DNA from 4 places in the Paenibacillus sp. RC73 genome. Region 4 is predicted to be linked to each of the others. Evidence: riboswitches for the same ligand, from Rfam matches in the RefSeq annotation. Region 4 holds a riboswitch; each other region holds the start of a gene.
What was found. Region 4 has a riboswitch for thiamine pyrophosphate ahead of ABH897_RS26485 (thiamine phosphate synthase). Riboswitches for the same ligand answer to the same signal wherever they lie in the genome.

Region 1 (3,212 bases), on a different contig from region 4:
TTAATCAAGCCATATTCGTTCGTTTCCTTGTCCGCATAGTAATCGTAATTCATCAAGGCCGCATGAATATCCGTTGTTTCCATGATCCGCAAATTCACTGTACCGCTATCCTTGGATTCGCTGGCAGCCCAAGACGGAGCGGCTGAAAACACCAGCATGTTACAGGCAACGACTGCTGCTGTAAGCCCTCTAAACCATTTTTTATGAAATATCAAAATATATCCCTCCTCATTAAGATGTAGGCCTCATACACATACTTTTGCACATATATGTAAGCTTTGAGCCCACCATTCCTATTTTAATCCAACGCCGGACAAAAGAGTAGTCATTTACTCCATTTATTTATGAAAAAATAATTAATTTTCCGCAAACATAAAAACCAGCAAACCTCCCAAATAACTCGGAGAATTGCTGGTTTCCTCATATTCTATCCAATTCTATTTCTCCCACACCTGACGTCCGGTTTGCTTACCCACATACTCAATACGAGTCGGATTCACATCCAGAATGACATAATCGGGGTCATCCGGGCCAGAAAACCATTCCTTCAACGAATCATTCCACACTTGTTTGCGGAGTCCCTCGTCAGCCGTTACCCGGACAGTAGCCTCAACCTCCACGACTTCCTTCGTACCGCCAACCTCATAGCCCAGCAGCAGATAAGCGTTTGGATTATCCTTCAGCTCTTCCACCTTATGTGTTTTGCGATCTGTCGCGAGATGAATGTTCAGCCCTTCGTTAAAAAGAGCCATATAGCGCACCTTCGGCTTGCCGCCTTCTACTGTACCCAACGAGCAAAATTTGTTGTTATCCAAAGCCTTTACAATGGCTTGTTCCAGTTGGCTGCGATCCAATGTTTCCGTTTTACCCACGGTACAACAACTCCTTTTCGCAAATTAGAATTCCTGTGAATGCCCATGCCATGATCCGACACCAGCTCATCAAACCATACCTGCGGCAGTTCTGTAAAACAACATCAACCGATGGGATCATGGTCATTTTCAGAACAAAGCTCACAGTAAAAGTGTACCCTAGCGTACAGCAAATGAACCGTCACTTCTTCCCCAATGCTGGACAGACCCGCCTTCTAGGCATATAATCGTCGTAGTAAACCCGAATTGAATAACCCATTCGACTATACAATGCCAGGGGTGCTGGAATCGGCCGGCTGAGAGTGTGTCCCAAGACACTGACCCTTACAACCTGATCTGGGTAATGCCAGCGTAGGAATGCTTAAGCAAGATGCGCCCCTTTTTTCTTATTACGGCGGGCCATCCCTTACTTTGGTATATACAAGCGCAAGCGTCCCGGAACATCGGGGCGCTTTTTTTGTTGAAGATGATGTTGTTGGAACAGATAGCGTCCGGCAGAAGTTATTTTTGTAAAATGGGAAACATAAGCTGTCTGATCCGACGGATTACGGGTAATAAAAGGAGAGAACACAACGATGAAGCGCATGAAAATGTTAAGCCTAGGGCTGATCAGTCTGTGGCTCATGACCCTGACTCTGACCGCCTGCGGCGGAGGCTCCCCCTCTGCACCACAAGGCGCGGCTCCTGCCGCCAATACCCAAGCGACCTCCCCGACCAAGGGACTCAAGGATGTTAAAGTCGTGCTCGACTGGACGCCAAATACGAATCATACGGGACTCTATGTCGCCAAGGACAAAGGATTTTACGAAAAAGCAGGCTTGAATGTCCAGATCGTTCAGCCCGGTTCGGGCGGAGCCGATCAAATGGTTGCTTCCAATGCTGTACCTTTTGGTATCAGTTATCAGGAGGGAGTCACACAAGCTCGTACGCAAGGGGTACCGCTCGTATCCATCGCTGCGGTCATTCAGCATAATACATCAGGCTTCGCAGCCCCGGTTGACCGCGGGATTAAGAGCCCGAAGGATTTTGAAGGTAAAAAATACGGCGGCTGGGGTTCGCCCGTAGAAGAAGCGGTCATGAAATCCATCATGGACGCAGACAAGAGCGATGTAAGCAAGGTGAAGATCATCAACATGGGTAATGCCGATTATTTTACAGCCGTGAAGCGGGATATCGACTTTGCCTGGATTTTCTACGCATGGACCGGGATTGAAGCCCAACTACGGGGTGAACCACTGGATATGCTGTATGTAAAAGATTATTCCAAAAGTCTGGATTACTATACACCCGTCATCGTGAGCAACGAACAGACCATTAAAAATGATCCCGAACTGGTCAAGGCCTTCATGGACGCGACCGCCCAAGGCTATGAATATACCATCGCTCACCCGGAAGAAGCCGCAGACATCTTGACCAAAGCGGTTCCGGAACTGGATAAAAAGCTGGTACTCGCCAGCCAAAAATGGCTAAGCCCGCGTTATCAGGACGATGCCGCCCAATGGGGCGTACAAAAAACGGAAGTATGGCAAAACTACTCCGACTGGATGTACGAACGCAAGCTGCTCAGCAAGCCTTTGGAAGTCGATAAAGCCTTCACAAACGACTTCCTGCCCAAGCGTTAATCTTGTAAATCGAACTTGAAAGTACCTTTGTGCCACTACGCAGTCGGTTGATGCTTCCGAAGCGAGCTTCCCTATGGAAGGCTTTTAAAGCGACCGCTAACGCTTGTACAGCACCATTCCGTCCACTTCGTTTTTATGTTCATTTTGCTTTTGTAAAAATGCCACACCAATAAAACCCAAAAATATGATGGTTTTAAGGTGGTTGGCAGCGCAGCGGTTCATTTGAATCTGGAGAAGCGCAGCGTTCGCCTTTGCCGTGGGATTCTTACCTTTTAAATTTATTCAATGAATCCCACGGCAACAGCGATCGTAAGATCAAATGAAACGCGGAGCGGTCTCACCCGCCTTAAACCACCATATTCCCCTAAAAACAATCCAATGAAGGACAGGTGAATTCACATGGCTAACACACTGCTCAGTATTCAAGTAATTCCTAAAACCCCCAATAACGAGGACTCTTACGTATATGTAGATACGGCAATTGAAGTTATTCAGCGCTCCGGTGTCAAACATCAGGTGAACCCATTGGATACGACCATGGAAGGCGAGCTGGACGAGCTGCTGAAGGTGGTTAAAGAAATGCACGAGGCACTGACGGAAGCAGGCAGTCCAAGCATCATTTCACAAATCAAAATCGCACATAACCCGCAGGGCATCAGCATGGATAAGCTGACCGAGAAATATCGCCCATGAATCCGAAAGGCAAAAGCGCATCCTG
Region 2 (3,212 bases), on a different contig from region 4:
TTCTTAGGGCAATATTATTTCAAAAAATTATTGCCCTCTATACATAAGGAATACTGAACATAAGTGCCTAAATTTTGATTGAAATAAACACGATTTTGAGAAGTTTCCTTCGTAACCCGAATGCCAAAATCCCCATTTCCATTGGATATGATTTCATTTAAATGAATGCTGGATTGTTGAACATCCGTTTCCAGATAAATACCGTTCGAATCACTCGTCCAATCACGAATTTTACCACGCCCTTTCCATGCTCCAAAATTAGAAATGTTATTACTGGAAATATTGATTTTAGAACATCGCAAAACCTGGATGCCCGAGAAATCAGGATGATCAATCGTGTTGAACATCACGTTAATACCGCCAGAGAGCTGATCCAGTTCAATGCCAAAAAAGCGAGTGTCCAAGATAATATTATAAACAATCTCTAATCCATGGTATCGACTGCTTAATGAAATAGGGTGCTCTAAATTGCGGGAAACACGAATACCTGAATTGATCGAACGAAGGATGATGTTCCTTTCAATGCGATTGTTATAAGCGGGCAATGAGTAAGAGATACCGGAGAGAGGAGAATCCTTAATGAGATTGCCCAATACTTCGGAATCACGGCACATATAAAAAGAGATCGAGGAGCCAAATACATTGTTATAGCGCACTTTACCATTTTTCTGAAGAGAAAAGGATATGCCATCCCCTATAAAATCAGAATATACGGTGTTATTTTCAAACACATTTTCATTATCGAGATGATTTTCTTCTACTGCTGCAATCGTTTCTGCGCCTGCTGCCACCTTTGGACCAGCAAAGTATACGGCAAAAATACTTGCAGTACCTAAAATTTTATTTCCTTCAATGCGGGTACGGTTAGAGGATGCAATAACAAGAGCTGCTTGAGCAGAGTGAGTTAATGAATCTAGGGTTAAACGGGTAATTGAAACATCATTGGCGTTAATTGTAATTAAGTCCTTTGAAGGATCGGTTTGACGGAGTATCGTATGTTCAACGGATTCACCCTGTATTTTTGTAGCATGATTTTGAATCAGCACAGTAGAAGAAACATTGTAAATACCGTTTTTCACAAAAATATTTGTTTCATTGGATGCTAAGGCTTCAATTAGAGAAAGGTAGTCACCCGATCCATCAGCGGCTACAACAGCAGACGGGGAGGAGGCGATAGATTTGTCCAAAAAGTAAACCTCCAAACGTTTTCTACATATTGCGATCCATGTCTTTATGGCAATTACCTGTTGATTTTTGTACGACGAACCCGTAACATTAGAAAAAAATATAACGGGAGCCTGTGGAAGCAAGCTGAGAGTACGACTAAGCCGTCGTAGACCGTGTGAACCTGTTGGATAATGCCAGCGTAGGGATATAAGTGTATACATATGTATAAGCCAACAGCCTTTCACAGGTTCCTGAAGAAAGAAGGTTGTTTTTTGTGTTAGATAATATGGCTTTGTTGCTACAAAATATGCGGGATACGAATCCGCTCATTCACAATATAACCAATGTGGTCGTCACCAATTTCACGGCGAACGGACTGCTCGCGCTCGGCGCTTCACCAGTTATGGCATACGCCAAAGAGGAAGTCGCAGATATGGCCCGAATTGCAGGGGCGCTTGTACTTAACATCGGTACGTTAAATGAAGAACTCGTAGAGTCTATGATTGTGGCTGGTTTATCGGCTAATGAACATGGGGTACCCGTGCTGTTAGATCCCGTGGGTGCGGGAGCGACTCCATTCCGCACAGCCTCCTCCCTCCGTATTCTGGATCGGGTCAAGGTGGATATTGTTCGTGGTAACGCTGCTGAAGTTGCACAAATCATTGGCGAAGACATGCAGATTAAAGGTGTCGATGCTGGAGAAACAGGTGATTTGAATATTTCACAACTTGCAGTCAAAGCAGCCCATCAACTGAATACCATTGTTGCAATCACCGGCAAAGAAGACGTCATTACCGACGGCCGTATAGGGTGGATCATTGAAAATGGCCATAGCCTGCTTACCAAAGTTACCGGGGCTGGTTGCCTATTAACTTCGGTACTGGGCGCTTTCACTGCTGTCGAAAACGACAGGCTTACTGCTGGTATGGCAGCGCTTGCTGTATATGGTGTTGCTGCTGAAATGGCAGCGGAACGAAAAGGCACGGAAGGACCAGGAAGCTTTCAGATCGAGCTGCTTAATATGCTGTTCGCTATAACGCCGGACGATGTACGCCAGTACGGTAGGGTGCGCCCGCTAGATCGGATATTCTGAAATCAAGCATAAATCATACGATTATCTTTGGTATCCGCGCTGGGCGCGGTTTTTTATGTATGCAAGTCCTTGTTCTTCTATTGGGGCAAGAGCTTGTACTGATAGTCTGGGAACGGAAGTACAACTCAATGGAGTCGATCAGTCTAAACATTTCCTATAAATATTCCGATAACTATTAAATGGGCACCTACTGCTCATGCCAAATATTGCCAATTATGTATTGCAGCAGTGGATTTTTGTAAGCTTGCTTACTGGTTAGACAAATACATATTGTTATCAAGGAGAGCATAGATCATGAATAAGAAGCGCTTGCGCCAATGGATGGCTCCGTTCGCAACGGCTACACTGATTTTAAATACGGGATATGGTATCTGGGGAGGGACGGATGCGGTGGCGAGCCAATCCGCTGCTCTGAGTATTGCACCAGCAGAGGTGAGCAATCTGACAGCGGTTCCGTTAGATACAACAAGGGTGAATTTGTCTTGGACCAACCCGTCGGACATCAATTTTGACCATGTAAAGGTGATCGGTGTCAGCACCGACGTGTATGTAGATAACATCCTAAGTAACTCTTATACGCTGAGCGGCTTACAGCCGAATACGACATATACCTTCCGAGTGAAGACGGTGGGTAAGAGTGGTAATGAATCTCAAGGTACTACAGTACAGACTAAAACAGCTTCCGTTGATGCTCCTGTAGATAAGACACCACCAGGAGAGGTAAGCGGGCTGACAGCGACGAATGTGGGTTACAACGCTTTTACTGTGAATTATATATTGCCGAAGGATGCTGACCTGAACCAAGCCATTATCTATTTAAATGACAAAGAGGTGCAGCGAACTACAGGGACGTCCTATACGTTCAGTGGATTGATTGCTTCGACAAACTATAAGGTAACAGTTAAGACAGTGGACAAATCCGGCAACATATCTGGAGGGGTCAATATTCCGG
Region 3 (3,212 bases), on a different contig from region 4:
CGGGTTCGAGTACAGTGGCGCGACGGTTGGATTCGTCAGTACCCATGCGATATAGGCGTGCAGGGTAATAAAGCAAAACAATAGAAAAAATACGACCGACAGCAGCAAGGCAATAACGACATGCTTGATTCGCAGCAGCCGGGGGTTGATCAGTGGGGTGGACGGCTCATGGACAGCATGCTGTAGCTGAGAGCTGCGCTGGGATGTCGAAATCATGTAAGAGCCTCCTTATATAAAAATGAACTCCGTTTCATAGAATTCTAGGTACAATTCCACTTGAAAATGATAGTTTATGTCCGTATAGATACCTATTATCGTATGATGCGTGTTATCCAAAGTCAACGGCTGAACCGGAAAAGTAAAAATGATGCAAAGATTTGTCGATGTTTGTTCTCGTTCTGTAATATGGCTGTCACAAAAACATTGGTTTACAGTAGCCGCGACTATTCTATATAATTTATGTAACCATGTTTCATGGTGTGAAACGAATATGGAACAAAGAGGAGCGGTTCACAATGGAAGACCGTAAATTAACGGTTCGCGCCGTGGAGCGTGCGCTTGATATACTGATGTGTTTTACTGGAGATTCCGATCTGGGTCTAACAGAGATTGCTTCCAAAATTGGTTTACATAAAAGTACCGTTCATCGGCTGCTGACCACGCTGGAGGATCGGGGCTTTGTCGTTCGGAATCCCGCAACGGAAAAATACCGGCTCGGCATCCGGATATGGGAGCTATCCACCCATCTGTCGCAAAGCGACGAGCCGGCGATTCTATTACAGCCAGCGATGGAAGGATTGCGTGACCGTCTGGGCGAAACGGTCAGCCTATACCTGCGCGATGGCAGTATGCGTATCCGCATTCAGGCCGTGCAGAGCAATCAGGCGATCCGCCGCGTTGCGCCAGTGGGTGCAAGCATGCCGCTGGCTGTAGGAGCCTCCAGCAAGGTGCTGGCGGCCTTTATGCCGCAGCAGGAGCTGGAAGCCCTGCTAAGCGGGGATGAATGGCCGCCCTCGGTAGACCCGGAGGTCTATAAGGCTCAATTGCAGGATATTCGTGAGAAGGGCTATGCGACCAGCTATGAGGAGCGGGAGCCGGGCGCTGCTGCTGTGGCTGCGCCTATCGTGAATCGGAAGGGACAGGTCGCTGCGGCCTTGTCTGTATCCGGTCCGGTCAGCCGACTAGCGCCCGAGACGCTGCATGATTTTGCACCGATTTTGATCGAGGCGGCAAAGGAAATGGGGCTTATGCTTCCATAATCTTTGGAAAAAGGGACCAGAGAAGGGTTGCCAAAGCCGTAAATTTGAAGTAATCTGATGGGGATGGCGGGTTGTCAGTTATAGCCGCCTCATGCGAATAGAATTATCACATTTACTGGGGGAGCCTGTAATGCCGGGCTGAGATGGAATCGCACTAGATTTCGGACCCTTTGCACCTGATCTGGATCATACCAGCGTAGGGAAGTAATCGGCCATTGAAATGTATACGTAGCCGCTGTCTATGGCAATGCATCGGAGTATGATTCCGCGTGCGTAGCCGTCTGCATAGCTGTTTCGTTAGATTAGCCGGTTCCCTGGGGAACCGGCTTTTTTGCATAGATCAGCCAGCCTGGGGATGGTTCCGGATCGGTGTGTCATTTCATCGAAACGGGAGGAATGGACAATGAAACCGACAGAAACAGAAGGAACAGCAGGGAACGCAGTGGATGAACAGACAGGAGGGGTGAAGCCCTTTCCGGGGAGCCGCAAGGTATATATTCAAGGCTCGCGGCCGGACATTGCCGTACCGGAGCGTGAAATCGCCCTGCATCCCACACATACGCCACAGGGCACGGAGCATCATGAGCCGTTACGTGTGTACGATACGAGCGGTCCCATGACCGACGAAGCCTATCAGGTCGATATCCGTCAGGGCTTGCCTCCATTACGGCGGGCTTGGGCACTGGAACGGGGCGATGTGGAGGCTTACGAGGGGCGTGCCGTCAAGCCAGAGGATAACGGGTTGAAGCCCGGCTCCAAACGGGAGACGGCTGAATTTCCCGGCGTAACCAACCGTCCGCTCCGTGCGCGGCAAGGGCGTAGTGTAACGCAAATGCATTATGCGCGGCAAGGGATCATTACGCCCGAAATGGAATTTGCATCCATCCGCGAAGGGGTGGAACCTGAGTTTGTTCGACAGGAGTTGGCGGCTGGACGAGCTATTTTGCCTTCAAATATCAACCACCCGGAAAGTGAGCCGATGGTGATTGGGCGTCATTTTCACGTGAAGATTAATGCGAACATTGGTAATTCTGCGGTTACGTCCTCCATCGAGGAGGAAGTGGAGAAAATGACCTGGGCTGTACGCTGGGGCTCGGATACGGTCATGGACCTGTCCACAGGCCGTAACATCCATACGACACGTGAATGGATCATCCGTAACTCCCCTGTGCCGATTGGGACTGTACCACTGTATCAGGCGCTTGAAAAGGTGAACGGCGAAGCCGAGGCGCTAACGTGGGAGCTGTATCGTGACACGCTGATTGAGCAGGCGGAGCAGGGCGTGGACTATTTCACCATTCATGCGGGCGTGCTGCTGCGGTATATTCCGATGACGGCAAGTAGAATGACAGGAATTGTGTCCCGTGGAGGGTCGATTATGGCGGCATGGTGCCTTGCGCACCATCAGGAGAACTTTTTGTACACGCATTTTGAGGAAATATGCGAAATCATGAAAGCCTACGATGTGGCCTTTTCCCTCGGGGATGGTCTGCGTCCGGGTAGTATCTATGATGCGAATGATGAGGCACAGTTTGCTGAGCTGGATACGTTGGGTGAGTTAACGCAAATTGCCTGGAGGCACGACGTTCAGGTCATGATTGAAGGACCGGGACATGTCCCGATGCACAAAATCAAGGAGAATGTGGAACTGCAAATGGAAATTTGCAAGGAAGCTCCCTTTTATACACTGGGACCGCTCACGACGGATATTGCACCCGGATATGATCATATTACCTCGGCTATCGGGGCGGCAATGATCGGTTGGTTCGGGACGTCCATGCTATGCTATGTTACGCCGAAGGAGCATTTGGGCCTGCCGAACAAGGATGATGTCCGCGAGGGTGTCATTACCTACAAAATTGCGGCACATGCTGCCGATCTGGCAAAAGGCCATCCACGGGCGCAGCAGCGGGACGATGCTTTGTCCAAGGCACGCTTTGAATTCCGCTGGCG
Region 4 (3,212 bases):
GCCCGACCGCGGCATATACTCCTTCTACGCCGGGAACAGGCCCAATACAAGGACGCCCCGCCACTGCCTGCGGACGCAAGCCCGCCCAAGTGCATATAAAAGAAGCTTCACGGACGCGAGGCAACCAGGCAGAAGCACGGGCCAGCAGCCCCTCCAGGCTTCCAATGCTCACCTCTTTGTCAAACTGATGCGGCAGACTCGTCGCTCCAATCCAAAGCTCGTTGTTCCGCTTGGGCACTAAGTAAATATCATCGGCGTAAAGGGTATATTCCAACGGATGTTCCTTCAAGGAGACTGAAACAGCCTCACCCTTGACCGGATAAAGCGGATATTCAAAACCGACCTGCTCCAGCAGTCTCATACTATCCAAGCCTCCAGCAATAATGACCTGATCACAGGAAAAAAAGCCACTGTCTGTTTGTACGCCGCAAACTCGCCCATGCTGTACTACAAGTTGCTCCGCCTGTGTACCAGAGCATATTGTTGCTCCCAGTACGACAGCTGCCCCCGTATAAGCACGACAAAGCTGGGCAGGAGAAATCTGTGTCTCCTTTGATCGGTATATAGCCCCGATCACTTGACCATCCAAACCTGGAATTCGGCGAGCCAATTCTCTGGCATCCCACCACACAGGATGATCAACCTCTTGCGCAATAGCCGCATTCCAGCGTTTTTGCCCCTCTGCTTCCGAACGGAAGGGAGTCACAAATCCTTCTGTACGGAATTCCACCGAAACACCAGACAAACGCTCTAGGTCACGAACCAGCTCGGGAAATGCATCCCGGCTTGTGCGAGCGAACTGTGCCAATTCAGGGTCGGTGAATTCTTCACTCTCTGCTGCCAGCATCCCAACCGCAGCCCCTGAGGCTCCCCCGCCCGGAATGAATCGTTCCACCAATATCGTACTGCGACCCTCCTTGGCCACATGATAAGCAATGGAACTACCGATGACACCTCCACCAATCACCAAGCATTCAGCGTGTCCAATAGCTTGTACCTCTGTTTTTATCTCTGGCATATGTTCCATCTCTCCTCTCCACTAACGATTCTGCTTGCAGCGATCTCCTACTTTCATTTCACCACTACATGCTGTGCACTACCCGATCCACCATTCGCTTGTACGCCATCGCAGCCGCAACGGGGGACTCAGCCTCCCAGATGCCGGACATCACCGCAATTCCGCTTGCACCCGCAGTATACAGCTCGTGAATATGGCGTGGTTGTATGCCGCCTAGAGCAATCACAGGAATGTTCAGCAGCCTGCATATGCGCTCAAGCTGTGCTATACCTCGCGGAGTAACACCAGGCTTGCAGTGAGTCTCATACACATGGCCATAGAGTACATAATGCGCTCCTGCCCGTTCGGCAGCCTGTGCCTCCTCCAAGGAATGCACCGACACCCCACAGCGCATATCCTCTGAAAGTAAGCTTTTGACAGCTGCAACAGGTAATCCGTTAGCCGGTAGCTGGATAGCTCCAACGGAGGTAAGCAAAGCAACATCCACCCGGTCATTTACTGCAATTTGCTGTAAAGGAACTCCTCGATTCACCATACTGCGGGTTAAAGCAAGCAATTCAGATGCGCCCTTCTGCTTCAAGCGCACGTGTACATAATGAACATACGGATGAATAGCAGCAGCCACTTGGGCAGTATGTGCATGTGCACTAAAATCGCCTTCCATCGTAATTACGTGCAATTCGATCTTATTCTCACCTCACAATGGACTAAATGGTTGTAAGCTGACCCTGTATCTTTACAGTCTCATATCGTGCTATACGTTATGGACTAACCACGTTTACCAGCAAAAAAATGAAGGGGTACGGTATATGAATACGAATATATGAACAAGAACGAAAACGCAAAAAAACCACTTCCCGAAGGAAGTGGTTTAACGTACGTCCAATAACCAAACGGATCATTATATCCGTATACGTATATCGTCCCACATACAAACAAAGTAATAAATTCGTTACCTCGTTTGTACGGCGCTCACTTCCCTACGCTGGCATAACCCAGATCAGGTGCAAAGGGTCCGAAATCCGTTTATTCCGTCTCAGCCGCATGGGCGGCTCCCCTAGTGTAACTATTTTATTGTATCAGCTAAAGATAGCTTAGCATAATTTCCTAATCCTGCAAACCCTGCTTCTTGTGAAGCTTGGTACAGAACTGGATATTTAGTTGACTTTACTTGTCCATTCTTCCACATTCCACGTTTTGGTTACCCAATCCTCATAAAAGTCCGGTTCGTGAGATACGAGCAGCACCGTTCCTTTGTATTCCTTCAAGGCACGTTTCAACTCATCCTTTGCTTTGATGTCCAAGTGATTGGTAGGCTCATCGAAAAGCACCCAATTGCTTTCCCGCATTAGCAGTTTGCATAGGCGGACTTTGGCCTGCTCACCACCACTGAGCGCGGATAGCGGACGGGTGATATGCTCATTTTTCAAACCGCAACGCGCCAAATGCGCCCGTACTTCATGCTGGTTCAAGTGCGGGAATTCATTCCACACATCCTCAATCGGTGTAACTTTCTCTGCTCGTACCTCTTGCTCAAAATAAGCTGGCTGCAAGAAATCCCCTTGATAGGTCTTGCCGCTGATCGGCGGAATTTTTCCCAGAATGGTTTTGAGCAATGTCGATTTACCGACACCATTGTAGCCCACAATCGCAATTTTATCGCCGCGTTCAATCGTCATGGACATTTTAGGCAACAGGGCATGGGTGTAGCCAATTTCAAAATCAATACCCTCAAACACCGTTTTCCCACTCGCACGTGCTTCTTTAAATTGGAATGTTGGCTTAGCCGCTTCTTCCGGTTTATCGATGCGCTCGATTCGATCAAGCTGCTTCTCACGACTCTTCGCCCGACCTGACGTAGAGGCGCGCGCCTTATTGCGTTGAATGAAATCTTCCTGTTTCTTAATAAAATCCTGCTGCTTCTCATAAGCTTCAATATGCTGGCTTTTGTTCAGGTCTGCCATTTCAAGGAACTTTTCATAGTTGGCTGAATAACGGGTCAGCTTGGCAAATTCAAGATGATAGATGACATTAACGACCTGATTCATAAACTCAGTATCATGAGAAATAAGAATAAACGCATATGGATAATCCTTCAGATAACGTGTAAGCCATTCAATATGCTCTACATCCAAATAGTTGGTAGGCTCATCCAGTAGCAACACATTCGGCTTTTCCAATAGCAGCTTGGCAA

Region 1: another riboswitch for thiamine pyrophosphate. It lies ahead of ABH897_RS23865 (ABC transporter substrate-binding protein); the one in region 4 lies ahead of ABH897_RS26485 (thiamine phosphate synthase).
Region 2: another riboswitch for thiamine pyrophosphate. It lies ahead of thiM (hydroxyethylthiazole kinase); the one in region 4 lies ahead of ABH897_RS26485 (thiamine phosphate synthase).
Region 3: another riboswitch for thiamine pyrophosphate. It lies ahead of thiC (phosphomethylpyrimidine synthase ThiC); the one in region 4 lies ahead of ABH897_RS26485 (thiamine phosphate synthase).

Annotation. Positions count from the first base shown of each region.
Region 1 is NZ_JBIYCV010000013.1:71,624-74,835, reverse strand. It holds gene ABH897_RS23875 (bifunctional 2',3'-cyclic-nucleotide 2'-phosphodiesterase/3'-nucleotidase) at 1-215, opposite strand, end outside; gene ABH897_RS23870 (pyridoxamine 5'-phosphate oxidase family protein) at 438-872, opposite strand; TPP riboswitch at 1,138-1,247, shown strand; gene ABH897_RS23865 (ABC transporter substrate-binding protein) at 1,448-2,494, shown strand; gene ABH897_RS23860 (MTH1187 family thiamine-binding protein) at 2,894-3,187, shown strand; gene ABH897_RS23855 (ABC transporter permease) at 3,184-3,212, shown strand, end outside.
Region 2 is NZ_JBIYCV010000005.1:237,909-241,120, reverse strand. It holds gene ABH897_RS14225 (right-handed parallel beta-helix repeat-containing protein) at 15-1,187, opposite strand; TPP riboswitch at 1,281-1,390, shown strand; gene thiM (hydroxyethylthiazole kinase) at 1,454-2,260, shown strand; gene ABH897_RS14215 (fibronectin type III domain-containing protein) at 2,555-3,212, shown strand, end outside.
Region 3 is NZ_JBIYCV010000006.1:46,742-49,953, reverse strand. It holds gene ABH897_RS15475 (alpha/beta hydrolase) at 1-216, opposite strand, end outside; gene ABH897_RS15470 (IclR family transcriptional regulator) at 516-1,259, shown strand; TPP riboswitch at 1,367-1,479, shown strand; gene thiC (phosphomethylpyrimidine synthase ThiC) at 1,663-3,212, shown strand, end outside.
Region 4 is NZ_JBIYCV010000020.1:21,878-25,089, forward strand. It holds gene thiO (glycine oxidase ThiO) at 1-1,018, opposite strand, end outside; gene ABH897_RS26485 (thiamine phosphate synthase) at 1,083-1,697, opposite strand; TPP riboswitch at 1,979-2,087, opposite strand; gene ABH897_RS26490 (ABC-F family ATP-binding cassette domain-containing protein) at 2,176-3,212, opposite strand, start outside.